DNA from 2 places in the Marinobacter antarcticus genome. Region 1 is predicted to be linked to the other one. Evidence: predicted binding sites of a transcription regulator. Region 1 holds the regulator's gene; the other holds the start of a gene.
What was found. The regulator LexA, encoded in region 1, represses DNA repair genes until DNA is damaged. The targets are predictions, from matches to a motif close to CTGTNTNNNNANACAG.
Positions count from the first base shown of each region.

Region 2: a site for LexA is predicted at 7,874-7,889, ahead of recA (recombinase RecA). Genes of this name have one in related genera too.

Region 1 covers NZ_FRAQ01000001.1:1,850,995-1,866,481, reverse strand. The annotation lists gene BUA49_RS08750 (sensor histidine kinase) at 1-108, opposite strand, end outside; gene BUA49_RS08745 (sigma-54 dependent transcriptional regulator) at 368-1,819, opposite strand; gene BUA49_RS08740 (SOS cell division inhibitor) at 1,890-2,243, opposite strand; gene BUA49_RS08735 (DUF1329 domain-containing protein) at 2,333-3,691, opposite strand; gene BUA49_RS08730 (DUF6586 family protein) at 3,923-4,429, shown strand; gene BUA49_RS08725 (hypothetical protein) at 4,485-4,745, shown strand; gene BUA49_RS08720 (cell division inhibitor SulA) at 4,757-5,248, opposite strand; gene lexA (transcriptional repressor LexA) at 5,292-5,900, opposite strand; gene BUA49_RS08710 (amidoligase family protein) at 6,129-7,130, shown strand; gene BUA49_RS08705 (gamma-glutamyl-gamma-aminobutyrate hydrolase family protein) at 7,123-7,857, shown strand; gene BUA49_RS08700 (translocation/assembly module TamB domain-containing protein) at 7,918-11,703, opposite strand; gene BUA49_RS08695 (autotransporter assembly complex protein TamA) at 11,700-13,454, opposite strand; gene BUA49_RS08690 (hypothetical protein) at 13,646-14,653, shown strand; gene BUA49_RS08685 (M24 family metallopeptidase) at 14,783-15,487, shown strand, end outside.
Region 2 covers NZ_FRAQ01000004.1:63,314-78,800, reverse strand. The annotation lists gene BUA49_RS15695 (MaoC/PaaZ C-terminal domain-containing protein) at 146-1,021, shown strand; gene BUA49_RS15690 (ATP-binding response regulator) at 1,018-2,607, opposite strand; gene fixJ (response regulator FixJ) at 2,654-3,280, opposite strand; gene BUA49_RS15680 (Lon protease family protein) at 3,320-5,728, opposite strand; gene BUA49_RS15675 (PilZ domain-containing protein) at 5,930-6,220, shown strand; gene BUA49_RS15670 (flavodoxin family protein) at 6,229-6,699, opposite strand; gene recA (recombinase RecA) at 6,720-7,775, opposite strand; gene BUA49_RS15660 (CinA family protein) at 7,941-8,441, opposite strand; gene BUA49_RS15655 (PA14 domain-containing protein) at 9,534-11,426, shown strand; gene mutS (DNA mismatch repair protein MutS) at 11,755-14,382, shown strand; gene fdxA (ferredoxin FdxA) at 14,529-14,852, shown strand; gene BUA49_RS15640 (LysE family translocator) at 14,944-15,487, opposite strand, start outside.

The DNA.
Region 1 (15,487 bases):
ATCATCCTGCTGCGGAAACAACGCCCTCACCTTATCGTTAGCATCCGCCGCCGCATTGGCCTGCGCCTCATGCTCCGCCGACTGAATGATAAACTGTGCCTGACTCATAACCTGACTCCCGATCAGCCCCGATACACAGGGCCACACCCTTCGGATGATTCGTTTTCAGATCACTAAGCCAGTGCCGTGCCAACTAGGATTTTTCCATATAGATCAATGGACAGAAAAACTCACAAAAAGGTAAACGACGGTTTTACGTCGCCCTGAACGAGAAAAACGCCGAAGGCTACAAACCTTTGACGTCTCGTTGGCACACAAAAAGAGGAGGACTACCCCGCGACCGCACCCCACCATCTTGCAAGCTTACTCAAAACTCCTCAGGCTCCTCCTCCCGAAGCCCATACTTCCGAACCTTCTCCACAAGAGTAGTCCGCCGGATCCGAAGCTTCTCCGCCGCACGGGCAACCACCCCCCCGGCCTCGTCCAAAGCCTGCTGAATCAGCTGCCTCTCAAGATTCGACAGATAATCCTTCAGATCAATACCATTCACCGGCAACAAAGCCGGAGCATCCAGCCCCACCAACCCGGGAATACCAGAAGGCATCCCCGAATCCTCAACCGGCCGATTCTCATCAAAATCATCTATATATCGAAACTTCTTCGGCAACTCCTGCACCCCGATTACAGAGTATGGATGCATAATCGCCAGACGCTCCACCAGGTTCGCCAGCTCGCGGACATTACCTGGCCAGTCGTGCCGGCACAGGCTCATGATCGCTGCCGAATTCATCCGTAAGGAACCGCGTTTTTCCTTTTCCATACGGGAAATCAGCTCATTGATAAGCAACGGAATATCCTCTACCCGATCCCGCAATGATGGCACTTCGATGGGAAAGACATTCAACCGGTAATAGAGATCTTCCCGGAATTCACCCGATTCGATCATATCTTCAAGATGCTTATGCGTCGCCGCAATAACACGGACATCCGCGGAAATAGTCCGATTACTGCCTACCCGCTCGAATGTCCGTTCCTGCAGTACGCGCAGTATTTTAACCTGCATATTCAGCGGCATATCGCCGATTTCATCCAGGAACAGGGTGCCCCCCTCCGCCAGCTCGAAACGCCCGACCCGGGCGGTAATCGCACCAGTGAATGCGCCTTTTTCATGGCCGAAGAGCTCACTTTCAAGCAGTTCCGCTGGTATAGCACCACAGTTGACGGGTACAAACGGTTTGTCGCGACGTGAAGAGTGGTAATGAAGATTGCGCGCAACAACTTCTTTACCGGTGCCAGACGGACCGGTAATCAGCACGCTCACATCCTTGTCCGCCACCTGCTCCATGAGCTGGCGCACTTGCTGAATCTGGCGGCTAGTTCCTACCAGGCTCCGGAATAACTGCAGGCCGCGCTGCTGGCCACGCTCTTTTGAACGACGGAACTGCTCTGCAAAAATCTGGGCACGGTAGAGCGAGTCTACGAATTTAGTGTAATTCAGAGGCCATTCCATCCGAGCAATAACGCGAGCAGCATCCGACTCCGCCAAGCCTTTGAGTGCGGGATCACCCACCATCAACAAAGGAACGCCCTGCACGGCCTTGCACACAGCCTCAATCATGCTTACGGCACCAGAATCGAAGCCATTTACAACGGCAACGGAAATATCCGCCAGACTCTCTTCATCGCCAGATTCCAGGAGTGCCCAGGCGTCATGACCTGCAATAACCTGCTCTTCGCCAATAAACTCCAGAATCGTCGCCATGTCCCGGCGCATCGACTCGTCCTCACTCAGCACCAGCACCTTGTTATTTTTAGACATTCACAAGAGTCTCTTTGGGGATTTGTGCGGTATTTAAGACGTTAAAACCAAAAGAGTCAATTTTATGACGCTATTTAGGCCGCGGCGTTGAAACATTCTGGTAGGCCTTAGCTGCACTGCGGTTTCGGTTCACTCCTTTCAGGGCCTGCTCCGCTTCTGCTTTGGCCCGGGCAGCCCCTTCACCTGCTGTGTCCAGAAACTGCCGCAACTCTTCAAGTCGAGTCCGGACAGGCTCCGGTTCAATTTTCCCATCCTCCAGTGCGGCTATCAACGGCTCTGTCGCGGGTTTCACCCCAGCGCTGAGGCTAACCAGAGCGTCCCAGTCCTGATTGGCCAGAGCGCTGCCAAGATCCGCCATTAGCTGATCGAAGTTTGCCAGACACGACTGGCCTTCAGAGCGGGAACCATCTTGAGAGTCCGCCAAGACATTTTCTCCTTGCACAAAGAGGTGAAGAACGAGCGACCCTGAAGAGACGCCGGCGAGTGCCAGCGTCTCATACCGTAGTACTGCAATCAGCGACGAGCAGCCCTCCTCGCAGAAGAAGCAGTAAACTCACTACCGCGAAATCCGGGGTTAAAATCGTAGGCCGGGAAATCGTCATTCAGCCCGTCGATGTAATAGCGCTTAGATTTTAGGTCGTAAGTCATCTCCATGGTAGTCCAGAACACCGGCTCATTGTAATAGCTGATGTTATGGGCTTCCGAAACCCGCCACAGCTCGCCATCCTCGTTATACTCTTCCGACATCAGGATCTGCCAACTGTCTTCATCCACATAAAAAACTCGACGGTCGTAGATGTGCTTGATGCCGGTGCGGCGCTTTGCCTCAACCACCCAAACCCGATGCAACTCATAGCGCGTCAGTTTCTGGTTAATGTGCCCTGCACGAATAACGTCGTCCGGCCGAACTGACTGATTGTGCAACTTGTAAGCATTGTAGGGAACAAAGAGCTCGCGCTTGCCCTTCAGAATCCAGTCGTACTGATTTGGAGCACCATTGTACATATCCTTCTGGTCAACGGAGCGCAGGGACGAGGAGTTTGGCAAATCCGTCTCGTAGGCCAGATTCGGTGACCGCCTCAAGCGCCGGGAGCCAGAATCATAACGCCAGGCCAAGCGGGGCGAGCGCACCTGGTCGAGTGTTTCGTGCACAAGCGTGATAGTACCAGCCAGCGTAGAGGGCGAAATCGTATCCGTCTTGAGGTAGAAAATCTTGTTATCTATATCAGCAAGCTCTGTATCTCTCTTGCTGTAGGCAAAATAGTAATCATATTGATTGACTACCGGGTTATAGGAACCGTCCACCTGGGGCGTGGCGGAAGCGCTACGGAACGATACCTCTTCACCGCGATAACGCAGAATGTGATTCCACATGACTTCGAGCCCGTTTTCAGGAATCGGAAACGGGCTGGTCATAATAGTGTTGCGCACGCCATTTCCGTTATCCAGCACTTTAGCGCTCAGAGCATTGTCATAAAACTTATCATACACATGTTGCGGGAACGCGGCGGTGCGGCGAGTCTGGTAAACCGGCATGAAAAAATCCGGGCCGTACTGGCTGAGCATCCGGAGCGAAGCGTCAGAGAGCTTGTCCTTATACAGGTGCATATTGCCCGCCGTGATCACGAACAACGCCTCATCTTGCGGAAACGGATCTACCTCAATATCGCCTTCACGCCAGTTGGCAGGTGGCGCAGTCAACCCGCCGGTCCACTCCGGAATACTGCCGGAAGCATTGGCTCCTCGCTCGGCACCGACCGGCGTCAGATCCAGCTTTAGCCGTTCGGCTTCAGCTACCGATACTGCTGACAACGCCTGCCCGGAAAACCCGAACGAAAGCACTGCAATACACGCGACAAATTGGCTCCGCATTCCTAACCCCTCCAGACAATCCAAAACCCATAATAGGGGCTCCCTTTTGCCAAATTCAAACGACCGTTTCAAGTGATTGTTTGTATTTTATTGTCACTTGAGACCAAAACGGAAGAGGTAAAGAAATCTGCCAGCTGAAATGCTATGATGGCAGGCTATTTTATTCGGCTGTTTTCGGGCAGGGATCCTCAGCGGGACCTCTGCGCAGCAGGGAGTTTTCAGAGGCACCCCATGGCATCTCAATGGTATTCGCTGGTTTCACAAAAGCTGTTTCTTGCAAGGACGCTTCTTGAAACACCGAAGCAGCCAACCGATACCGGGAACCCGGTTCATACTCCTGCGCAAAAATTACAACGTGAAGCGGCTACCCAAGGTTCTATCGAGCTTCTTTTAAGGGCAAGACGGCTCTTACTGATTATGATTGCCCGGTTTTACCAGAAGCGCTCGGAGGAGCCTTCATCTCTGGCAGAACTTGCAAACCTGATTGGAGAGCAAGCCACCGAAACCAGCGAACTGAGAGCCCTTGAGCAGGAAGCGGGAAGCTGGTGGAATCACCTTGACCAGCTCGAAACCGCCCAGAGCAGACCGCCCGCAGCGCGGAAAACGGTTAGTGCAGAAAATATAATTGCCGTATCTGCCGAGGTCGGGCCAGACCGCTCCGCCCAAGTGCTTATGAAGACTCTGAACGCAGTAAAACAGTTTGCCGACAACCTGGAAGAACAACACGGCGAGTGGTAATCACCAATCACTCAGGACCGCCGCTTCCGGTTTTCAACACTAAAAGGTTAATGAAATGTCACCATCGTTTTTCGAGATTGTACAATTAAGCAACGGCGACTATGCCCTGCGACGCATCGACGACGACAGTGCACCACTGGTCAGGATTTCGTTTTCAAATGAAGCCCGCGAAATGATGGAAGATCGGGATATGTCTGTAGCCAAGGCAATGATTGCTGCAGGAATAGAAGCCGCTGGAAATGTTACTCACGACATTGACTGGGAAGATGACGAGCTGGACGTTTCAGACGCTCAGCCCGCTTACACTCTGCACTAAGTGGGTAAGACTCAGCGTTGCCTAAGCACGACGCCGTGGCTGTTACCTTCCGCCGCCGCCTTCTGCAGGGAGTCAAAGGCTGTTTTCCCCAGTTTACGCGTCCACATAACCACCGCATGACAGGTACCCGCGCTCAAGGCTCTTTCCGCAAGCTGACGCGCAGGGTATTCTGCGGTGGAGCGCAAAACCAGAAGCTCTCCAGCGACAATACCGTGCATTTTCTGCCACTTGCTCACCAGTGCCTGGGGAGGATCAATCCACGCCAACCAACGTTTTTCCTGGTTGAGCTGAGTCAGCATCGGTAGCAACAGCTGAAAGTTTTCTACCTGCCCTTCTGGCAGAATGATTTCCGTGACATTGCCAACCGGAGTGGAGTCCGCGACATCCGGTTTGTAATTGGCTCGAATGACTGTGCGCTGTTTCCGGGCTGTATATTCCGGCACTGAGCAAGGCAAAATACCTTGCTGCCATGCCATGTTCTGATTGAAGCTAAGTTGTTCCATAATTCACCCGTTTTTCAATGCGTCTGTGGTTATACCAGCCCGATCAGTGCAGATCAGAACGCCGGATAACACCTACACCCAGCCCTTCAATGAACAGCTCCTGCTCCTTGAGGTCGACCTCTATCGGCGCAAACTCTTCATTTTCGGCACTCAAATAGACCTTCGAGCCTTCTTTCCGGAAGCGCTTCACCGTCACTTCGTCACCCACTCTGGCCACAACAACCTGGCCGTTATGAACATCCTGAGTGCTGTGTACTGCAAGAAGGTCGCCGTCAAGAATGCCGATATCCTTCATGCTCATCCCTCTGACCCGAAGCAGGTAATCGGCTGAAGGCGAGAAAAACTCCGGCTTCAGCGAGCAATGATCCTCGATATGCTCCTGAGCCAGAATCGGACTGCCCGCCGCCACCTGACCAATAACAGGTAGCCCCGGGTCTTCAGCAACTTCGGGCAGGCGAATACCCCGGCTGGCGCCCGGCACCATTTCGATAGCGCCCTTGCGGGCCAGTGCACGCAGATGCTCCTCAGCGGCGTTCGCCGAGCGGAATCCAAGCTCCGCTGCTATTTCCGCGCGAGTGGGTGGGTAGCCGGTTTCATCCACGGATCGGCGAATAATCGCCAGTACCTGAGACTGTCTTGCTGTCAGCTTCATTGTTGCGCTGCTCCGCTTGCTGCATGCAGGGCTTATACATGCTGGGCCTGATATCTGCTGGCATATACAGTGCACCAGCAATCCTGTTTGTTTATACAGTGTTTTGACTATATACAGTGTTTTATCCAGTGTAAAGCCAGGTGACTTATTTTCTTGCTATCCCTTAACCACCGCCGCTACAGGAGTGTGATATGGTGAAAAATCGCAAATTTATTACCTGTGAGTACTATGAGTAAAACTACCCCCTGCAAGATGCCAGACATACTGAACACGACTGACGGAAAACAACGCCGCGTGGGTGTGGAAATCGAACTGTCCGGGCTTGGATACGGGCAACTCGTCAGCCTGGTTGCAGAGCTTCTTGGTGGAACGCCCACACTGGAATCCCGCTATGTGAGCAAGCTTGAGACGCCTCTGGGCTGCTTTGTTATCGAACTGGATTCGGATCCGGTGAAAGATCTGGATCTCACGGATGAGAGAGTGCCCGAGGCACTCCGTGAGCTCGGCGGGCAAGCCATGGAAGTCATCGATGCCGCGGCTGAGCGTATTGTGCCGCTGGAGATTGTGAGCCCGCCTATGCGGTTTTCGGAACTGCAGCAGATTGAGGTTCTGGTCAAGGAGCTGCGTGACGCCGGCGCACTGGGTAGCCGGGAGGCTATTTATTTTGCATTCGGCTTGCAGCTGAATCCTGAGTTGCCTGACCTCAAACCGACAACACTGGTTCGCTACTTTCAGGCCTTTGCCGTGCTCTATGACTGGCTCAAAGCTCGCCATCAGCTGGACATCAGCAGAAAGTTCACACCCTATATTGAACCCTGGAGCAGCCGTTATACTGACCTTCTGATAACTGAGGGCTATGCACCAGACCAACACCAGATGATGGTGGATTATCTGGAATCCAACCCCACGCGCAACCGTGCCCTGGATCTTCTGCCGTTGTTTGCCCATCTGGACAAACCTCTTCTCGACCAGTACGTGAAAGACCCACGCATCAAAAGCCGGCCTACACTTCACTACCGGCTGCCAGACTGTGACATCGACAACCCGGAATGGAACTTTTCCAACGTGTGGAATGACTGGGTGGTGGTAGAGCAGATCGCCAACAATGCGGACGACTTGGCCGAGCTTCGGGCTTTGTTCCGGGAAAGCCGGAAAATCAGCCTGCGCAATCTGACTCAGAGCTGGCAGGAAACCTCAGCAAGCTGGCTGCACAGCAAAGACTATGTCTGAACAGCATCCTACTGAAGACAACCTGCCCGGCCTGACAATCGGCATCAGCGGCCCTGCCCGCAAGCGTGTTGCGCAACAGTTGATCAGTTTTGGCCTCAGGCTGCAGGGTGCGCGCCCCTATTACATCCGGCCCGGTGCCCGGGTGGACGTTTCAATGCTGGACGGATTGGTGCTGTCAGGCGGCACCCATGTTCACCCGGGGCGTTATGGCCAGGAACCCCAGGTGAGTGCCCGTTACGACAAGGTCCGGGATACAACCGATTATCACCTGCTGGAACAGGCAGAATCTGTCGGGATTCCTGTGTTGGGTATCTGCCGGGGCGCTCAGTTTATCAACATATTTCACGGTGGTTCCCTGTGCCAGAACGTAACGCCCCTCAGGGTGAATACCCGGCACAGACCACTGTTATTGCCCATGCAGACCGTTCGACTTGTGAAAACCAGCCGGCTGGGAAAGCTTATGCGGGCCCCGGTAATCGGGGCCAACCGGATACACAGCCAGGCTATAAAACGCTTGGGCAAGAATCTCAAGGTGACAGCTGTAGACAATGATCTGTTCGTCCAGGCCATTGAAAGCACTCGTGGCCAATGGCTTATGGGGCTGCAGTGGCATCCTGAATACCTGCTTTACCACAGTGGACACCGGCGGATTTTCAGCGAGTTCGTGCAGGCAGCGCTGTCATTCAAGCTGGCCCGGCTGGAGCCCGCATCCAGCCGGGCCAGTTGATGGAGCAATAGCGCGAAGGGATCACTGAGTGCAGGATGCAACGTTTGAACTGGACTGAACTCAGAAGTCCCGTGTATAAAATATATCCAGAGAGGCTGCCAATCCGCTGGCAGCTTCAAGATAAAAGTACCGTCCCAGATCGTAACGCAGCGCCACGGTGTTGATGGGCACAAAGATGCCCACCCCGTAGCGGATACTAAGGTCGTCGTTCAGGTAGCCACTGGCGACAACCGATGTCTGGTCCCCACTACCTTCCGCTTCAAGCGTTAACTCGCGAATACCGAAGCCTTCTCCGATCTGGCCGGTTACCTTGTTCACCTGAGTTAGCCCCAGCGAAATGGCAGCCCGGCTCATCTGCCCGTCTTCACTCTGTCCCCTGGGAGCGCGACCAAGAATCACGTAGGACAAAGCATCTGCCTGCGGCATATCCGGGCTGGAGAACACCTCGGTAGTGGGTGACTGAACCGGGCCACTCAAGCGAATCCCTGCCACCACCGTATCCACCTGCCTCACCGCTTCAATATCCAGGTACGGCTGAACCAGGCTGCCGACAAATAGCAGCCGTGCACGCCGCAATTCAAGCTCCTGGCCATACGCTTCGTATTGACCGTTCACCAACTGCAGGGTGCCCCGGGTGTCCATGTCATTACCGATCCGCAGGGTGCCCTCAAGGTCGCCCGTCACGCCGAACGCGACAAAGCTAACCCGGTCTTGGCCTACAACCACCGTGACATCCATATCCAGAGACCTGACAAGAGGCTCTTCCTGCTTTACTCCGACAATCACTTCATCTTCGGATACGGAAACAGCCTGCTCGGGCAGCCCTTCTATTTCAATGTCACCCCGAGGCACTTCAATCCGGCCTTCCACTCGCAAGGCACCTTCACGGAATGCAATGGTCAGATCCGGCGCCACCTCCAGATGGGCGTAGGGTTCCAGGCTGAAAGGCAACCTGTCACCGGTAATGCGAACCTCACCGCCTGGAGCATCCTGCCAGTCAATTTCCCCCCGAATAAGAGCTTCGCTGCGGGCGTTGCTTCTGATACGACCGCGAATGTCCGCTGAATAGCCGTCAAGCTTGACGCTGATAACCACTTCTTCCATGGGCAGAGGCAGGCGGGGATCCACTATCCGGCCGTTGGTTAACGCCACCTCCCCACGCACCGCAGGCTTCATCAGAGGCCCGGAGATCGTTCCTTCGCCGTTCACCTCGCCGGCCACCTCTTCAAGCCCGGTGAACAGGCCAGCCAAGGCGATATCAAGGCCTTCCAGTTTAAACTGACCTTCAACCGGGCGGCCTTCGGCCATCGGATCCAGGGTCATATTCACCGAGAGTCTGCCAAGTTCCGGGCCAGACAACCGTACCGCAAGATCCGCCTCGTCGGGCTTGAGATCCAGTTCCGTCGTCAGGGTATCGTAACTCAGGCTCTCCCACTCTCCGTCCAGAAGCAGCTCAAATCGACCCTCACCGGCATCGAGTACAATGCGACCATCAGGGCCGTTGTCGGTTGAGGTAAAGTTAATTTCACCGCTAATGCTTGAATACCAGCGTAATGTCTCTGGCAGAAGCGGAGCCAAAGCCGCGGCGGGGAAACTGTCGATACGATAGGCAATGCCGGGCACAGGCAGCAGGGTCTGTTTGTCTGCGCAAACAGAACTTTGCTGCCAGCGCCAGCAATGGGCCGCAAAACTGAGTTTGCCATCATCTGCGTATGCTAGTCCGGCGGGAGATTCCAGCTCCCAGGTCTGCTCCTGCCCGGGCACATCAATAACGCCCCGCGCAAGCTCACCTTGCCAGTTTGCCCAAGCCTCACCCGCAGAACCCTGAAAATCCAGCTGCACTCGCGCATCTGCATGCCGGGCATCAATGGCAACCTCGTGATCGCCCTGGGTGCCCTGAGCCTTGACGGCCAGCGACTCGATAGTTTGCCCGGCGACGGCAATACCCTTGCTCTGCAACTCGGCATTGAGACGGAACCCGGATTCCAGCTGGGCATCGAGGCTTAGCGCGTCAACAACCAGAAGATCCTGCCAGCGCAGTTCGACAGCACTTGCGGTCAACTCCCCTCGCGGGTCATCGGGAGTTCCTGCAAGCTTGAGCTGGAGCTTGGCCTCTCCGCCCAGGCCCGGCAGAATTTTTTCCGGATCCGGCAGTTTGAGGTCTAGATTGGCCTGTAACTCCTTGCCCCATTTACCGCTACCATCAAGTCGATTATCACCAATAACCAGCTTCAGCTGCGGCACAACCCAATCACCCGTTGAGGTATCAAGGCGGCCCGCCGCAACAGTCGGGCTGGAGCGCCACTGGCCCTTCAGATCCCAGCTGGCCTCCATAGCCGGAACTGCCCCATCCGTGAGCTGCCCTTTTGTTGAGACCTCGCCGCTGAGACTCGCTTCCAGAACAGGCACCCAATATCCGGGGTTAAAATCCACAAGTTCCAAGGCGGCCTGCCAGCTTAGCGGACCGGAAAAATCCAGGGCCCCTTCACCAGAGAGGGACCCCGCCCCCGTCACCGCAGAGAGTTCTGTTAACCTGGCCCGGCTGGCATCACCGTCAATAGATGTAGACAACTCTGCCGGGCCTTGGGCCCCGTCCACTTCAGCGGTCAGGTTCGCCTGATAGCGACCATCACGCCACGAAGCCTCACCATCCAGCTTGCGAAGCGCAACAGGCGGCTCGTCCAGGCCGGGAACCAGTGAATACCAGGGGAACTGCCGCAACTGGAACTTCGCCTCCGCACTGAGACCGTCCTGCCACTGCGTATTGCCGGTGACCACCACCGTTTTGGATGGTGTGTCTGCCTTGCTCTTCTCTGCCCCACTCTTCGCCGAAAGTTCCAGCCTGATATCCCGGGCCTCAGCGGTTGTAACCAGGCCCGAAAGTGTCAGATAAACCGGCCCTTCCGTGCCGGGAAGTGTCGCCTGCGCTGTCGTTTTAAATCCGCTCTGCAGGCTGCCTGCGGCCTCAACAAACCAGTCGTTCAGCACCAGGGTTGCCGGCAAGGCCTCGGCCGCCAGGAACGTTTCCGAGGTTACCCGCAAGCGTGCTGGCAGGTTCGACGCCAACGGCTCCACCTTGCCTTCCAGCGCGGCGTCGAGATAGCCGCGACTCTGCCCGGCAAGAGCAAGATCCCGCACGCTGCCAGAAAGCGCCAGGCCAATTGTCCAGGTATCGCCATAAGGAGGCGGCAGCTTGGCGTTCACCTCAAGATTGACGGGCCAGTCTCTGCGGGTTTCCACGCGACCAGATGCCACCACGGTATAGTCATCAAGCTGGTAGTAGACCCGCTCCAGTTTCCAGTCTGCCCCGGAGCCGCCGGCATCAAGCTCGAATCTGTCCCATACCTTGCTGCCATTGAAGGTAAATGTTCCTAACCGTACGTCGTTAACTCTGAGCCCCAGCGGCAACTCAAGCCCAGGCAGACTGAGGTCTTCGGCCGGACCCTGCGCCTCTGCAGAAGGTTGTATATTCACGTCCAACTGCTTTATGTGAAGGGTTTCCAGGCAGAACTGCAAGTCAAAAAGGCAGGAAGGCGACCAGTCTATGAGCGGGAATTCAGCCGCCACATCAACACCGTATCCCCGCCACTGAAGACGATCCGCCTGCCAGGTTCCAAACAGCGAGCCGCGGTCGTTGACAACCTCGAGCCCGGGTATCTGCTCAATTACCCAGGCGGTTCCTGTCTCAGAGCGCAATACCAGCAACGCCGCCGCAACCAGAACAACCGGCAACAGTACCAACAGCCCAAGAAGCAGAAGCAACCAGAACCGGATACGACCAGTCCGCTTGCCCTGAGGCTGTTTTGCGCTATCCGCTGTTTCGTTATCTTTATGAATTTCCGTCACAGCTCCGGCCCCATCGAGAAATGAACCCGCCACTGGCCACCAAGTTCAGGATTCAGGCCTTTGGCAATATCCAGACGCAAGGGCCCAAGCGGACTGACCCAACGAATACCGGCGCCGACGCCGGTAGCCAAGGGGTCTAACAAATCGTTAATCGCGTTGCCATGATCAACAAACAGCGCGGCACGCCATTTATCAGCAAACTGGTATTGGTATTCAGCACTGCCCACTATCGTGTAACGACCCCCAACCGGGATGCCATTATCATTCTCCGGTGATAACGTCTGGTAACCGTAACCGCGCACACTCTGGTCGCCACCGGCGAAGAAGCGCAGAGAAGGCGGTACGTCCTCAAACCGGTTAGTTGCTACGCCACCGAACTGGAGGCGTGACAGAAAACGGTGTTTGCCAGCGAGTGTAAACAGGCCCTTGGCAATGGCGTTCACATGCAGGATATCCACACTGGACAGAACCGCCCTGTGAGAGCCGCTCACATTAACCTGCAAACGGTAACCCCGGGACGGATCCAGCGGTGAATCGGCGTGCAGTTTGGAGTAACCGATCCCCGGGAGCAGCAGAGTACTGGTGCCTTTTTCATCGTCACCAATATTGAAGCGTTCGCCTTCCCAGCGCACTGACAACACCTGCAGCCAGCCATCATCCAGCTGGTGCTGCCACTGCTGCCCAAAGGTCAACAGCTCGGACTCAACGTTCTCGATATCTTCGCGCTGATAACCTGCAGTGAGCCGGATCAGGTCGGTCATGGGTGGGTCCAGCGGGAGTTCATACCAAGTGCTGAGGTTCTGCCGAGGTGCGGAAAGCTCTGTTTCAGCCCCACGCTTGTGTCCCATCGGGTTAATCCAGTGCTCCCGCCAGGTGCCCCGGAAGCGCGGCCCGACATCCGTGGAAAAACCGAGGCCGGTGGCCATAGAGCGGCGATCTCTGCGGGTCAGATCGATACGCACGGGAATCACCCCATTTTCAGCGCTCCCCGGCACGGCATCTATGTTCACACCCGAGAAATAGCCACTACCAAGGAGATCGCTGTTAAGTTTTGCGATTTCATCTGCGTGATAAGGAGTGCCTGGTTCAAAGGTAACAAACTGGCGAAGAAGATGGTTTTCAAACCAGTGCCCTTCTTCAAATGTGACCTCTCCCAGCCGATACCGGTCACCGCTTTCAAACACCAGAGTAATGTTTGCCGACAGGGCTTCCGGATCAACCTCGAGGGTACGGGTAACAAGGCGGCCATCGAAATAGCCCCTACGCCGGGCCCGGTTCTGCAGGGTGTCCCGGAGGTTGGTGTAGTCGCCATGATTCAGGATGTCGCCTTCGGCGGGGTGAACAGGCAGATTCTCTGTGAAGCGCGAGTCCGATGCGGCAGCACCCCGTATCTCAACGGTCCGGGATTTGATTCGCACAGGGTCACCGGGCGTAATAGTCAGAATCAGCCGGGCGGTTTCTTCTGCGTCACCTTCTTCTACCTGCCAATCCACAACCGGACTGTAATAACCCAGCGCACGCAGCGCTTTGCTGGCCTGGCTGGCCGCCGTCGATGCATAACGACGAAGGTTACCGGCACTTCGGCCCTCCACCTCGCCAATGAACGCTTTGGCATTTTCCTGAAGCCCGGGGTAATCACCTTTGACACGAACCTCTACCTGCTGGGCCAGGCCTGCGGAAGACCACAGGAAAAGCAGCAGGCCCAGAAGCCGGATTCGGCCAGATTTCAAAATATGATCAAGTGATAGCATCCGGCTGTTTCAGTGTTGGTCATGATAGGAATGATGGGATTGATGACAGCTATTATCGCTCAAGCGTGAGAGTTTAATACTAGACGGTCAAGTTAATCTGCGCCCGGACAAGTCGTCGGCCGGGTTCAAATACGCTAACCTGTTAAACGATCTGCGACTGCTATTACACCACAGAGGACGGATACCAGCGAATGCTGAAAATTAACCGCGAGAACCTGAAGTCCAGCCATCAACTTATCTGGTTCATTATCGACTTCCTGATGTTGGGACTACTCATCATCAATCTTGCGTTCATTATCTGGGATTCCACCTATAGCTTCGTTGTTATCCAGAACGCTTTGAAAGAGCACCTTCCGGCGTTCCAGGCCGCCTATCACCCGATACACGAAAACTTCATTCTCTACGATGCGATGTTCGTTGCAGTCTTCCTGTCCGAGTTTTTTGTGCGCTGGGGCTATGCAATCAGGGCCAAAGTGTACGACCGCTGGTACTTCTATCCCTTTATCCACTGGTATGATGTCGTTGGATGTATACCTGTAGGAAGCCTGCGGTTCCTGCGGATCCTGCGGGTTATTTCCATTGTGTACCGCCTGCATCAATACAAGATAATCGATGTTACCAGCACCGGAATTTACCGCTTTGTAAACTTCTACTACGAAGCCTTCATGGAAGAACTTTCCGATCGCATCGTGGCAAAGGTACTGAGCGGTATTCAGCACGAAATAAAACTGGGCTCTCCGCTGTTCGAACACATCCAGAATGACATTCTGTACCCGAGGCGCGACATGCTTTCCGGGTGGATATCCAAGCGCGTCGCAGAGGCAGCACAAGAGGGCTATGTACCCAATCGCGGGGCATTAAGAAGTTACCTTGAAGACCGGGTTGATCACGCCCTGAAGCAGAACGTGGAATTATCGCGGCTGAAATACCTGCCGGTCGTGGGATCAACCATCAAGGAAACCCTTGAGGACGCTGTCGGCGACATTGTGGCCAATGTTATCCAGCAGATTCTGGAGGATCTGGCATCTTCTTCGAACCACGCGTTTATCGAAGACATTGTAAACGCCTTTATTCGCGGGCCCGGCGAACCGGAAACCAATGAAGACCGAAACGAAGCACTGATCGCCCTGATCATTGAAGTTATTGATGCCATTAAGGGCCAGGTCAGGGTCAAGCGTTGGCGGGAGCAGCTTCCATAGACCCGCTGTCTGAGAGCGCCGGGAACTTATGTGCCAGCTCCGTCCGCGGTTCGAACCCTCTTTCTTGCATACTGGGAATAAATAAGCGCCTAATGAAAACTATTTCTAGGAACTGCGAGCAATCAACCCATGGATTACCGTACCTACCGCGACAAACTGCAGTCCAAGTTTCCCGAGCCCGTACTGGCGTTCGAACCGGATGAATACGAGGCGCGGCTCGCCTCCGTTCGACGGGGGATGGCTGAAGCCGGGTTTGATCTGCTACTGCTGACCGAAGCCGGAGAACTGTGTTACCTGACCGGATATACTACCTTCGAGGTCTCGGTACAGTGCGTGCTGCTGGTCGCGACTGATCGAACCGTGCTGTTTGTGCCGGCCATAGAAATCGGCCCCGCCGTGTATCTGAGTCGGGTGGACGAGGTTATCGGCTATCCATGGCAGGCGCCCGAGGCGGTAGCCGGCGAACTGGCTGTGCAGGTTCGTCGCACGGCGGGCACCCCGGCGCCGCGAATTGGCTTCAACCCCTGGACAGGCTCCTTTCGGCCGGGGTTGCTTTCAGCACTCAAGAACGAGTTGGAGGCAGCCACGTTCACCGATTTCGGCGCGCTGATTGATCGTGTTCGCCTGGTGAAATCACCCGCTGAACTCGCTTATCTGTCCGAAAGCGCAGCCATCACCGGTGCCGGTCTGGACGCGGCGGCGGCCGTGATACGAGCAGGTGTGGTCGATCATGAAATCGCCCGGGCCGGCGCCAGTTCCATGCTGGGGGCGGGCAGCGAATTCATGAGCATGCAACCGATTGTGACGACTGGCGCGCGCAGCGGCATCATTCAT
Region 2 (15,487 bases), on a different contig from region 1:
ATACTATCGTCTTATATTAGAGCATATCAGGCCACAGACTCACAGTTGCACCAGAACCCAGACACAGCGGGCACCTGCATTCGTCATCTCTGGTCAATCCTTCATATTCTATCCATGAATACATCGATTATCAGGGAGAACAATCATGCCAGACACGCTTGTTTATCGAGATACCCCGCCGACGCTGCTTCCACTCTACGGCAGGGCTCTTCTGCCGAAAAAAAGCATATCTGATGCAGCCATTACACTTCCACGGCTCTCCGCTGAACTGCTTTGTGCTCACACCGCTAGCGATGACCTGAGCCAATATGAACGCGCCTGCGGATTCCGACCGAGTAATCATATACCTATTACCTGGCCCCACATTCTTGCGTTCCCGCTTCATCTCAAGCTGCTGACCGAAAAGGCTTTTCCATTACCACTCCTGGGGCTGGTGCACCTGCGCAATACCATAACCCAACACAGGCCAATTGGGGTGGGCGAAACTCTGAAGCTGGACGTCTGCCTGGGTCATCAGGAACGCACCAGCCGCGGCATAGAGTTCGGCTTGATTACGAACGCCAGTTCTGCAGGCACAGTGGTATGGGAGGAGACCAGTACCATGCTCTTCCGACAACCCGAAAAGCACGTGGATCCGGCCACAAAATCGGCTCCACCGCCTTTGGAGCATTATTCGAATACAACAGAGATCGAAGCGCCGGAATCCATCGGGCGGCAGTACGCGAAAATTTCCGGCGACAGCAACCCGATTCACATGCACGCTCTGAGCGCCAGGTTTTTTGGTTTTCCAAGGGCAATAGCGCACGGCATGTGGAGCAAAGCACACGCTCTGGCCATTTTGGAGGAACAAGATGGGTGGCAATCAGGCCCGGTGAAAGTGAGTTGCCAGTTCAAGAAACCTCTGTTTTTACCGGGCACCGCGCTTTTGAACTGGCAGACAGGAAAAAACGGGTGGGATTATCAACTGCTGAACGCAAGAGGCGATGCACCGCACCTCAGTGGGCGCATCGAATGGATCTAAACGGCGCCAGAAGAACTCCCAGCGCCTGCCGGGCAAGATGATGCCGCTGCGCCAGCCACAGGCAGCGTAAAATAGAAAAGGGCGCCGCCATCTTCGGGGCGCTCAAAACCTATATCACCTCCCTGGGCCTGAATCAGGGAACGACAGGTAGGTAGGCCAATGCCCATACCCTCATCTTTAGTGGTGTAGAAAGGCAAAAACAGCTTTTCTTCTGCATCTTCCGCAAGCCCGACGCCATGGTCGCGAACCTCAACCCGGACACAACCTTCACCCGTCACTCTCGCGCTCACTTCCACTGGCAATGCAGACTCTGCACTGCGCGTGGCCTCAAGCGCGTTTCGTATCAGGTTAAGGGCAACCTGCTGCACCTGAATCGGATCGGCCAGGATATCCGGTAAGTCGGCTGGTACAACAAGCTCGATTGCGCCATCGTTATTACGCATGTCTACTTCTGCAAACTGGCGTGTATCTTCCAGTAATGCGGATAGGGACAGCACTTCCTTGCCGGTTGCCGGCTTTTTCATAAATCGTCGGATTCTGCGGATAATCTCGCTGGCGCGGTGGGACTGAGCCTCAATCTTGTCGAGGGTTTCCTGCAGCAAGCTCAGGTTCGGGCTCTCTTTGGACATAACACGCTGGGCAACCCGAGCGTAGTTCGTAATTGCCGTCAACGGCTGGTTTACCTCATGAGCCACACCGGCAGCCATCTCACCCATGGTGGTTAACCGGGAAGTGTGGGCCAGCTGGTCGCGCTGCTCCTGAACCAGCTCCCTCGCCTCATCAAGTGCCCTCTCGCTCTCCAGTTCAGCGGTAATATCACGGAATACAACAACCGCCCCATGCAATTCCTCGCCATCGTGTTTGGGCGTGGAGCGATATTCAGCAGAAAACCCGGTTTCATCCGTGCGCAGCATCCGGATATCGCGTTGATTCTCCGCGATACCCTGACTGCAGGTAGAGTGAACCGGGAGGCTGGCCGGGCATTCAGCTGCCGTTGAGAAATGAACTGCAAAAAAATTACGACCTACAAGGTCCTCTGCTGGACACCGCATGATGACACCAGCGGCAGGGTTGGCAAACTCAATTGTGCCGTGTTCATCAAGGCCATATATGCCTTCACTGATGGAATTGAGGATGCGGGTCTGGTCACCCTGAAGCTCTCGGTTGCGAGCCTGCAGCTCACGCTCTAGCCGTATAACACGGGCGTGGGTCTTGACCCTGGCAATGACTTCCTGAGATTGGAACGGCTTGGAGATATAGTCTGCGCCACCGAGAGAAAAGCCTTTTACCTTGGCTTGCAAGTCATCCAGGGCTGAGAGAAATACCACGGCACAGTCAGCCGTTTCAGGATCGGCCTTGAGGCGCTGGCAGACCTCATAACCATCCATTTCAGGCATCATGATATCGAGTAGAACCACTTCAGGCTGGTGGCGTTGAGCAAGATCCAGTGCTTTTTCGCCCTCATTGGCAATCAGCAGCCGGTAGCCTTTGTCTTTCAAAGTCTCATAGAGAACTTTCAGGTTCTGTGGATTATCATCCACAAGCAGAACCGTAACCTCTGAATTTTCGCTGACAACTTCGGTCATATAGTAAAAGGCCGGTCAAAAACATAACCGCATAATGCCGGCGGTATTACCGCGCGTCGATAAGGTTCTTTACGGACAGCACCATACGAACCAGATGTGCCAGTGAATGGGTGCCCATCTTGTGCATTACCCGGGAGCGGTGAATCTCTACTGTGCGCTGACTGATTTCCAGCTCAATAGCGATCACCTTGTTGGCTTGACCTTCTATCATTCGATCCATGATTTCGTGTTCCCGAGGGGTCAGGCTCTTGATCCGGCGAATAATCTCCTGTTTCTCACCAAGCGTCTTGCGCTGTTCCAGATCCTGCTCCAGCGCAGCTTCGATTTTCTCAAGCAGTGCCTCTTCACGGTAGGGCTTCTGGATAAAGTCTACAGCGCCTTCTTTCATGGCATCGACCGCCATGGGCACATCGCCATGCCCGGTCACAAAAATGATTGGCAGAATGGAGTGTTTGTCGTTCAGCTTCTTCTGCAACTCCATACCGTCCATACCCGGCATGCGGATATCCAGCACAATGCACCCGGCCATCTTTTCGGAGTAGTCCTTCAGGAACACCGCCGCGTTCTCATAGGTTTTGACCGGCTTGCCATCGGATTTCAGCAACAGCTCCAGTGAGTCACGGACGGCTTCGTCGTCCTCTACCACGTATACAGTCTGCTGAGTATCAGTCATGGGCGTGTTCTCTCCTGTCTGTTTTATTGTGATAGCCGCTCAGTGAATTGACGGATCTTTCTGATCGTCCCGGGCGTGCTCCTGGCGTTCGTGCTCGCGCATTTTCTCAAGCCTCTGCTGGATAATGCCAAAAACGCTCTGTTTCGGATAGTTGCCTTTGCTGTCCACCTTCCCGGCAGGCTTGTCCAGCAGCAAAGTAACGGCTTCCTCAACATTCGAAATAGCGTAGACGGCAAACCGGCTTTCACGAACCGCCTGAACCACTTCGCTGTCCAGCATGAGGTTCTGCACATTATTCGCAGGTACGATCGCGCCCTGGGTGCCTGTTAGCCCACCCTTAAGCTGGCAGGTAGCAAAGAAACCCTCAACTTTCTCATTAACTCCACCGATAGGCTGCACCTCACCAAACTGATTAACAGAGCCGGTAATCGCCAAATCCTGACGCACCGGAACACCCGACAGCGAGGATATCAGAGCACAGAGCTCTGCCAGCGAAGCGCTATCACCATCCACCTCGCCATAATTCTGCTCAAACGTAAGGCTGGCAGACAGGTGCATCGGATCGGTCACGGCAAAATGGGAAGCCAGCCAGGAGCTGAGAATCATCACGCCTTTGGAGTGAATATTGCCGCCCAGCTTTACGTCCCGCTCAATATCCATGATCCCACCATCCCCATAATAGCAGGTGGCGGTTACACGGTTGGACAGCCCGAACTCGAACCCGCCGGTAGACAGCACAGACAGCGCGTTTACCTGCCCGACAATCGCGCCCTGGGTTGATACCAGCGTGGAGCCGTCGCGAATGGAATCATAGAACTGATCACGAATCCGACTGCTGCGGTATTTGGCGCTCTCCAAAGCCCGCTCTACATGAACATCCTGAATCAGTTTAGCGTCGGCCTGACGTGCCCAGAAATCTGACTCCCGAAGCAGGTTAGCGATATTTGCGGCGTGCAACGAAAGTCGATCCTGATGCTCTGCCATACGTGCACTGTATTCTATGATCCGTGCCACCGCCTTGTTTGTGCAATGCAGAAGGTTCTTTTCTTTTACCACGCTGGCAATAAACTTCGCATACGTCACCTGGCTGCCGTCCGAGCGGTACATTTCATTCTCAAAGTCCGCTGTTACCCGAAACAGCTCCGCAAACTCGGGGTCGTAGTCCTGCAACAACATCCAGGTTTCACGATCGCCGAAAAGCACGAGTTTTACATCCAGCGGCACACCTTGGGGTTCAATCGAGATCGTGCCCGAAAGGGTAAGTTCACGCTCAAGGGAGTTGATCTGAATGGACCGGGCTCGCAGGGCCCTCTTCAGCCCGTCCCAGACAAAGGGCTGCTCGAGCATCTTGATGGCATCCATCAACAGATAACCTCCGTTGGCCCGATGCAGGCTGCCCGAACGAATCAGAGAAAAGTCCGTGAACACGGTGCCCTTGTAGGTAACATTCTCAACGTACCCGAACAGATTGTGGTAAGTCGGGTTGTCTTCCACCACCATCGGAACTTCGTTGGTTTTCTGATGCACCAGCACATTAACGAGATAACGGCGCGGCATCTTTTTATCCAGCGCCGCATAGGCAATGGCTGCCTGCTCTTCGTTGTCTTCGAGAAAGATCTCCAGATTCTCGACCAGATCCGCCCGCACAGCCTCAAAGTAGGCAACCACATCCGGAAGGCTCTTGTAGTTTTCAATCAGCTCGTCAATCTGATGGCCAGAGATACCCTCCAGAGCTTCCCTGTTCAACGCTTGCTGTTTATCGGCGTAATCCTGCTCCCAGTCAGCCAACTTACGCAGCGCCTGGCGGAGTTTTTTCTCAAGTTTGTTGACTGAATCCTCGAACTTGTCTCGCTGCACGTCTGTCAGCGCCTTGAACGTCTCTGCGGTATGGGGCTGATCACCGTTCATCGCCACCAGTCGGTATCCACCGGGCGTTGTAATAGTGAGGCTGACTTTTTTCCGGCGCGCCTGCGCAGCTACTTTCTCAAGCTCGTCTTCCTGCTTCTTCGCGTACTCCTCTTTGAGCTTCTCAGAGCGCTCCAGAAAGCTGTCACTGTCGAAGGTCTGCGGGATAACCTTTACCAGCCGGCTCATGAGTTTTTCCATGTCCTGCTTCAGCCGCACACCTTTGCCTGCTGGCAACTGAAGCAGCTTGGGAACCCGAGGCTCTTCAAAATCGGCGACATAGCACCAGTCGTGGCTTTGCTGTTTGGTATCCAGATGATGTTCAAGGTAGCGCAACATCATTGTGCGCTTACCCAGACCGTTCCGGCCCACGGCATACACGTTATAACCGCCATGGGGCATGGCCAGAGCAAAGCGCACCGCTTCCTGGGCCCGGTTCTGGCCTACGATTTCAGCAAGAGGCTCCAGCTGTCTGGTGGATTTGAACGGCAGATCTTTCAGAACACAGGCTTTGTAAAGCTGGTGCAGGGACAGTGACTTCAAGGTTGGGTCCTGTAACGGTTGACTCATTGGCCGGTCATTGTAGGTTCTGCAGACCAGTCTGTCGCGTTCAGGGAAAAGAATTGTCGTAAACGTCCCGGGAAGCGTCGCTTTGTAATCAGATTCACGTTTTTATCGCCCTTCATTATCCTGATCTTTATCGCAGAACTACACTTACTCTTCCGACCATTGTTCTTTAGTCTTATGATCGGCAAAAACCCGGCCCCGGTCACCTGCCTTGACCTGAACCGCTACGGCATGGCGGTGCTGTGCCCACGGCCGCTAGAACCGGGCACGCGCCTGCTTATGGATTTTGAAGGCAAATACATCAGTGAGTCGAGAGTTTGTGCCCGGGTTATAGAATGCCATCCCTTTCAGACTGGCTACAGGGTAAGCGTACAGTTCAGCTATTGCCTCAACAAAAAAGGGTATTCCAGGGCTGTGGACAATGCCCTATCACGTATCGAAGGTTTTTATAACCGTTTCGCCAACTGACATACCTCTCAGAACAGCCCGGCATCCAAGCTGGCTGCAACATACATCCCCAGTTCACGACACTGCTCTTCGAACTCATCCCGGTATTCACCACGGCAGATCAGTGGCTCCTGAACGGCTTTCCAGCGCAGCCCGGTGGTGATGCTTTCGATAGCGCGCTGTGTTCCTGTGCCGTCGTGACCCGCACGAATATAATAGCCGAACGGCAGGCCCTGGGTTTTCTCCAGGCAGGGGTAGTAGCTACGATCAAAGAAATCTTTGAGAGCGCCGCTCATGTAACCGAGATTTTCGGTGGTGCCAAGGATAATGGCATCACAGGCGAGAACATCATCCGGGCCGGCATCAAATGGTGCCAGCACGGTTACTTCAACGTTTTCAATGTCTTCATGGCCTGCACCCTGAGCAACTGCATTGCGCAGGGTGAGGGTGTTCGGGGAAGGCGCATGGGAAACAACAAGCAATTTCTTTTTGCGATCCATAACGCACCTCCCGGGATGTGTTAAAGCAGTTCACTACTCGCTTCTTCCGCCGCTTCAGCGGCTGCCGCAGCATCTTTCTTGGAAACCGGCTTCGGCATCAGCCTGTCACGCACCTTGGCTTCGATCTCCTTGGCAATTTCCATATTTTCTTCAAGGAACTTGCAGGCATTGGCCTTACCCTGGCCAATTTTATCGCCGTTGTAGGCATACCAGGCTCCGGATTTGTCCACAAAGCCTTCTTTAACGCCCATATCGAGCACTTCAGCCATTTGGTAAATGCCCTTGCCGTAAAGAATCTGGAACTCGGCCTGCCGGAAAGGCGGAGCTACCTTGTTCTTGACGACCTTGACACGGGTTTCATTACCAACAACTTCATCGCCTTCTTTCACAGCGCCGATGCGGCGGATATCAAGGCGTACAGATGCGTAGAATTTCAGGGCGTTACCACCAGTGGTGGTTTCGGGGCTGCCGAACATCACGCCGATCTTCATACGGATCTGGTTGATAAAGACCAGCAGGCAGTTGGAGTGCTTCACATTACCCGTGAGCTTACGCAGAGCCTGGGACATCAGGCGGGCCTGCAAGCCGACGTGACTGTCACCCATTTCGCCTTCAATTTCAGCTTTCGGTGTCAGGGCGGCAACGGAGTCCACAACGATGACGTCTACCGCGTTGGAGCGCACGAGCATGTCGACAATCTCCAGAGCCTGCTCCCCGGTATCCGGCTGGGAAACCAGAAGTTCGTCTACGTTAACACCGATTTTTTCTGCGTAGATAGGATCCAGGGCGTGTTCGGCATCGATGAAAGCACAAGTTTTACCCGCTTTCTGTGCTTCCCCGATAACCTGGAGAGTCAGTGTTGTTTTACCGGAGCTTTCAGGTCCGTAAACTTCAACAACCCGTCCGTAAGGCAGACCGCCTATACCCAGCGCAACGTCCAGGCCAAGAGAGCCGGTGGAAACCGCAGGCATGGCTTCGCGGGGCTGGTCGCCCATTTTCATTACTGCGCCTTTACCAAACTGGCGCTCAATCTGGCCCAGCGCTGCGCTCAATGCTTTTTTGCGGTTGTCTTCCATCAGTGCAAACCCTCTGTTGCCTTCGCCCCCGGCAGGATCTGGCAAGCCGGGGGAGGTATAGTTAAGCGGGAACCTGTACAGCGGTAACAGTGAATTCCCTGTATATTTGAACAGTATTAAAACATACCCCGAGGACGAGACCAACCCCTGTTATTGTGAAAGTATTCACGCTTGTCCCAAAAACCCGCTAACACCTTGCAGCGCAAAGAAAACGGCCTGTCGTCGCACTTGATCGCGATCGCCGCTGAAATACTGAACTACTGCCTCTGTGGCTTCAACACTGCTACCCCAGGCGAACCAGACAGTTCCAACGGGCTTTTCTTCACTGCCGCCTCCAGGTCCTGCTACACCGCTGACAGCCACCGCAACACCGGCTCCGGTTGTCGCCAGTGCACCTGCGACCATCTCCCGGACAACCGGCTCGCTGACGGCGCCATACTTATCCAGGGACACATCAGAAACTCCCAGCAGCTTCTGTTTGGCGTCGTTGCTGTATGTCACCAGGCCGCCCACCACATAAGCGGAAGAGCCCGCCTTATCGGTCAGTACCTTGGCAACCCAGCCGCCGGTGCAGCTTTCGGCAGTGACCAGAGTAAGGTTCGCTGCCAACAGCTGCTCGGCCAACCGGCTTCCTGCTTGTTCGAGTTCGCGGTCACTGGCAGGCATAATGTTCTCCTTCGTTTCATCACGGGCGTTATTTTCTTACAATCCGTAGCTTCATTCAAAGCAAGATTATCCGGACTCGTCAATGCCATGGAAACCTCCATACAAGGGCATGCCAGATTATTCCTTACGTCACGAGGCAAGATCATGAATAATCTCTCGCAACTGGCAAACGAATCAATAAAACAACCAGAAAATATTGAAAGATTATTTGACCTGGGATTATCACTTCTAATCCGAACTGATGGTGATCAACGCTCCCGGTTCTTTTGCTTATACTCCGATACAGATAACGAGCAAACTCAAGATCCAAGTCCAAGTCCAGATAGCACTGCAGGAAAATGGTTTAGCGATTAAACAACCTGATTATAACCAGCGAGGCTCACTTTTTAAATTGTCAGATAGAAACATTAAACAGACATTTTATAAAGTAATACTTAGTTATTATGAGCATAAAAATTAAGGATTAACGCCCTGTTGCCATGGGCAACCTTTACTGTTTCTCCGGTGGGTTTTGGGGTCTCATCTCGACAGTCACTGTTCTCTTTAATTCAATTCTGTAAAAGGCACCTTTCGGGCCTTTTACAGAGTTTCCAGACCGAAGGACTCACTCATCGAGCCATGGTCGTATTCATGGGTGCGATGGCTAATGCCAGCCTTTCTGGCGGAATTTACAATTGGAGTCACGATTAATTCTTATTATTAAAACTACAAATCTTATACAGATTTCATAGTATAAACCCACCAAACGCTACATTAATTACCAAATACACCTCTGATTAAACTATCTGCAATAAATCACAATAATAATTTACAAATTAAAGGCACCATAAAACCTTTTGAAACCCGACCTGAACTCCTATTAAACTCCTGTTTAACATAGTTAAATATTTTAAAATATCAGACCTGAAGCCTGCAAACACAATGCATTATTTTTATTAACAACACTGTAGACTTGGCCCGAATTAAATAATCACTCAAGAGCACATAAGACTTTTTGTGCTTTAACTTAATAATTCAGATCCATTATTTCGCTGAATAACTATACATATACTCACCAGGGATAGGAGTGTTTATCAGGAATTAATTTTTACTATGTCCATTACTCGAAGTATTGCTGTAGGCATCCTTGTAACACTGAGCATCACTCCAGGCCTTGCGTTAAGTGAAAGTCAACCAGGCTTGGTTGACGTCCTGTACTGGGATGACATCTCAGGCACCAAGGTAAGCGACCTCACTGCACACCCGGATTACCCCCACAACCCCCACGAAGTGCTTGAAATAACCAGTCTCGACTCACCCAGAAACCGGGGCGATAACTTCGGCGCTCTGGTCAGAGGTTATATTGAGCCACCTTTGGATGGTGATTACCGTTTTTACATCACCGGCGACGACGAAACCCTGCTATTTTTAAGTTCATCGGAACGTTCGGATAACGGCGAACTGGTTGCCAGCGTCCCCGGATGGACCAAAGTCGGTGAATTTAATAAGTACAGCTCCCAGAGCTCCGATTTAAGAACACTTGAGAGTGGCCAGCGCTATTATTTCGAGATCCGCTTCAAGGAGGGCGGCGGAAATGATCATTTTACCGTAGCCTGGGAAGGTCCCGGCTTTGCCCGGAGCGTTGTGCCCTCAAGCGCATTGCACTCTTGGTCGCCGGCGGCAGCCGAGCCCGGCATGTCCATTCAGGAAGCTTACCACCTGGGCTACAGGGCTGGATTCCTGGACGCCGGTGCCAACATCGGCTTCAACTCATCCTTCCCGCCTCAGGACGAGGACGGTGACGGTGTTTATGACAACTGGGAAGTGGTCAATGGCCTCGATCCCAAAGACCCTGCTGATGCTCAAAGCGATCCGGACGGCGATCTTCTTACCGCATATGACGAATTCTTTCTGGGTACGACGGAAAACAACGCTGACACCGACGGCGACGGCATTCCCGATGGCGTTGAAGTTAGCGGCTCCTTAGACCCACTCGATAGCGCGGACGACCAGCAGGACAAGGATGGCGACGGTTATAGCAACTTGAAAGAATACCAAGCCGGCACTGATCTGAACTCAGCAAGCGAAACGCCTGTACCCGAGGATAGTCAACAGTACCTTGCCGGCTTTGTAGGTCAGTATTTTCGCGGCATAAATTTTAATCAGCTGGTCGCCGTTAGAAACGAATCCAAGATTGATTTTGACTGGGGTGGTGGTTCACCGTCCGACGATCTGCCATCGAATGAATTCAGCGCTCGCTGGGTTGGCGAATTTACTGCTCCCCACGCCGAAGGCCAAGTTGTATATCGCTTCACTACGCGCACCGACGACGGGGTTCGGCTCTTTCTGGCTGGCCAGGCTGTCATTGACGTCTGGCTGAATCAGTCCGCCGCCAGCTATTCCCATGAGGTCGCACTGGCCCCGGGAGAGTCGGTACCGGTTGCCATGGAGTATTATGAAAAGGGCGGAGACGCAGTCGCTCAACTGATCGTGGTTGAGGCGTCCACCGGCGCTTTAGTGGATTACGGAAGCGTATTCCGGGTGCCTGATCCCAGTGAGTCCAATGCCACGGATACTGACCAGGACGGCTTACCGAATACCTGGGAGCTCAACTATGGCACCAATGTCTGGGTGCAAGACGGCGATGACATCCTGAATTCCGGCAACGTCACCAACTTTGAGGCCTATCAGAAAGATCTGGACCCAAGAACTCTGGAAACAAGCCTGGCTGACTCCGACCCGGCTATGCTGGCTACGCTGACCTGGACAGCTCCTTTGATGAGAACCGATGGCAGCTCCCTGTCGCTCAGCGCGATTGATCATTACCTTGTCAATTACGGCCAGAACCCCTCTGACTTGACTTATCAGGTTCAGCTGGACGGCGATGCCACCAGTTACGAGTTTAATGAGCTTGGTTCAGGCGATTGGAACTTTTCGATTCAGGTTGTTGACACTAACGGCTTGGTTAGTGTCCCTTCCGATCAGGTCTCCAAGTTAATATTATGATCTGGAGCACGGCCTGAAGCTCCATTAAGACCCTGAGACCCCGTTTTGGGCTGAGGGCCGGTTTACCCGGTTCTTAGCTCAAGTTACAGCGCGCCTCAGCAGGCCAGGGTCAGGAATTTTTGCAGTGGTTTTGATGGCGCGGGGTTCTGGGTCTCCGAAATGGAAGGCGTGGAGGTGCCCAAGACCTAACTGATACACTCACCCCACTCGACACACCTATGCCTGCTGGATGGATTCGGAGTCTGAAAACGAGTCGGATTTCATCTGGCAGGAGTTAGAAATAAAAGGTGCAGTTTGCCCCACCGTTGCCCCAAGCGATTGAGGAAGTATGCAGAAAACCAGTAATGAAGCGCCCTCCAGCGGATTATCCAAGCACACCCCGATGATGCAGCAATACCTCAAAATCAAGGGTCAGCACCCGGATGAGCTGGTGTTCTACCGCATGGGTGATTTTTACGAGCTGTTCTATGACGACGCCAAAAAAGCGGCAGAGCTGATGGACATAACGCTCACTGCCCGGGGCCAGTCCGGCGGCAACCCGATTCCCATGGCGGGCATACCGTTTCATGCATCCGAAGGGTACATTGCACGGCTGGTCAGAGCAGGTCAATCCATCGCCATCTGTGAACAAATCGGTGACCCGGCAACCAGCAAGGGGCCGGTTGATCGCCAAGTGGTCAGAATCGTTACCCCCGGAACCTTGAGTGATGACGCCTATCTGGAAGATCGCCGCGACAACCTGCTGGCCGCCATATTCCATCACCGCGAGCAGTTCGGCTTTGCATCACTGGACATCTCCAGCGGTCGATTTGTGGTTTCAGAACTGGACAACCTGGAAGCCCTGCAGGGAGAGCTTCAGCGCTTGCGCCCCGCGGAGATACTCATCAGTGAGGACTTCCCGTTTCAAGAGGTGCTTGCAGGCCTTACCGGCGTTCGCCGTCAGGGGCCCTGGCTGTTTGAATCCGATACAGCCCTCCGTGTCATTACTCAGCAACTACAGGTTCGCGACCTCACCGGTTTTGGCTGTGAAGATCTCAGCCTGGCTATTTGTGCAGCCGGCTGCCTGTTGCAGTATGCAAAAGAAACCCAGCGTACCGCCCTGCCCCACATCCGCAAGCTGACCCGGGAGCGCCGGGACGAAGCGGTCATTCTGGACGCTACCAGTCGTCGGAACCTGGAAATTGACGTCAACCTCATGGGTGGTCACCAGCACACTCTAGCCTGGGTGATGGACAGAACCGCAACATCCATGGGCGGCCGGGAGCTAAGACGCTGGCTGAACCGGCCACTGCGGGACGTGAACGTGGTACAGCTGCGACAGCAAGCGGTATCCGCACTGCTTGAGGGCTTCTATTACGAGCCAGTACACAACCTGCTCAAAGCCGTGGGCGACATTGAGCGTGTGCTGGCACGTGTGGCACTGCGTTCGGCCCGCCCCAGAGATCTGGCTCGTCTGCGAGATGCCTTTCTGGCCCTGCCGGAGCTGCAGGAAACACTGAAGCCGGTTAACTCCCACCACATTGTCAAGCTGGCCACGGTGATTGGCGAATACCCCGAACTGGCAGACATTCTGGAGCGCGCGGTTATCGATAACCCCCCGGTTGTGATCCGGGAAGGCGGCGTAATCCGCGAGGGCTTCGACGAAGAGCTGGACGAACTGCGTAACATCAGTGAAAACGCCGGCCAATACCTGCTGGACGTGGAAACCCGGGAACGTGAGCGCACCGGCATCAGCACCTTGAAAGTGGGCTACAACCGGGTGCACGGCTACTACATTGAAATCAGCCGTGCTCAGTCCGCTCAGGCACCGGTGGATTACATTCGCCGCCAGACCCTGAAAAATGCAGAGCGGTTTATCACACCGGAACTGAAAGTATTCGAAGACAAGGCCCTGAGCGCCAAAAGCCGGGCCTTGGCCAGAGAGAAAGCGCTTTACGATGAAGTACTGGAAACCGTGGCGGAACAGCTCGCGCCGTTGCAGGATGCCGCTCAGGCGTTGGCAGAGCTGGATGTCATCAGCAACTTTGCCGAGCGTGCCACCACGTTGCGCTTTGCCGCACCAGAGTTCCGTGATTCTCCGGGGTTCGAAATTGAAGATGGCCGGCACCCGGTCGTCGAGCAGCTTCTTGATGAACCTTTCGTGCCCAACAACCTGCTGATGGATACCCAGCGTCGGATGCTGGTTATTACTGGCCCGAACATGGGCGGCAAGTCCACTTATATGCGCCAGGCAGCTCTTATTGCCCTGTTGGCCTACACCGGAAGCTTCGTGCCAGCCAACCGCGCGGTACTGGGGCCGGTGGATCGAATTTTCACTCGCATGGGCTCGTCAGATGACATTGCCGGTGGGCGCTCTACCTTCATGGTGGAAATGACCGAGACCGCCAACATTCTGCACAACGCCACCGAGTTCAGCCTGGTTCTGATGGACGAAGTGGGCCGCGGCACCAGCACGTTCGATGGTTTGTCCCTCGCCTGGGCCACGGCAGAGCATCTGGCAAAAGAGATTCGCTGCTATACCCTGTTTGCCACGCACTATTTTGAGCTCACGCAACTGGCGGACGACCTTGAGCACGCGGTCAACGTGCACCTGACCGCAACCGAGCACGACGACAGCATTGTGTTCCTGCACAACGTGCACGAAGGCCCGGCCAGCCAGAGCTACGGTCTGCAGGTGGCCAAACTGGCCGGCGTACCCCAGAGCGTGATCGGCAACGCTAAAGCACAGCTAAAACTGCTGGAAGGTAGCGCAGTGCCCGCAGCGACCAAGCCCACGGTGGCTGAGGCTGGCCATAGACCTCCGGCGGCCAGCCAGACTGTCTACCAAGGTGATATGTTTGCAAACGCAGAGCCCAGCGCCGTGGAAGAAGCTCTGCAGGATCTTGATCTGGACGGATTATCACCCAGAGAAGCAATGAACCGGCTTTACGAACTGAAGGAATTGCTGAAAAACTGATGAGAAGTTGATCTGGGTAATAAGGTTATAGCAGCCTAACGCTTGCGGCTGTGCGGGCTGCTCCCTACAATATCGCCCATCAAATATAACCATGGAGCTGACAACCAGCTCCGGATGAGATTGACCACTGGACCAGGGATCTGATTATGGCGTTTATCGTTACCGATAACTGCATCAAGTGCAAATACACAGACTGCGTGGAAGTGTGCCCGGTAGACTGCTTCTACGAAGGGCCCAACTTTCTGGTAATCGATCCGGACGAGTGTATCGACTGTGCGCTGTGTGAGCCAGAGTGCCCGGCCGAAGCGATTTTCTCGGAAGACGAACTCCCTGCAGATCAGGCCCAGTTTGTAGAACTCAACGCCGATCTGGCGGGCAAGTGGCCCAACATCACCGAGAAGAAAGATCCACTACCGGAAGCCGAAGAGTGGGATGGTAAGCCCAACAAGCTTCAATATCTAGAGAAGTGAGTCCAGCGCGGTTGAGCGCTACCGTCTGAATCAAAAAAAGGGAAGCCGACACCGGCTTCCCTTTTTATTTGTATGCTCCCTGACTCCCCGGTCAATTGACTGCGAGCTTGGCTCCCATTGCAATAAAGAACCCTCCGGTCAGCCCATTGAGCAGCCGCTTAACCCGAACACCAACACCTACGCCCCGGAAACGCACAACCATCCACGCCAACCCGCACTGCCAGAACATCGCCAGTAGAAAATGCACGCCGGCCAGCATCAGCGACTGCAGGAAAGCACTCCCTGAAGGGTCCACAAACTGAGGCAACAGAGCCATATAAAACAGAGCAGTTTTCGGATTGAGCACATTGGAGAGCAGGCCTTCACGAAACGACACCGTTAAAGGAACACAGCGGCGCGCAACCGAAGGCGATTCCGGGCTGAGAGCGGGCCCGCGATTTATAGCCTGCCTCAGCGAACCAAGACCAAGCCAGATCAGATAACAGGCCCCGGCCCACTTCAGCGCGGAGAATGCCCAAGCCGTTTCTAGCAAAAGGAGGGAGATGCCCAGAGCCGAGAGAGTGGCGTGAATAAACAGGCCACTGCAAATACCTGCGCTGGTCACACAGCCATCCCGAAAGCCCCCGCGACCGGCG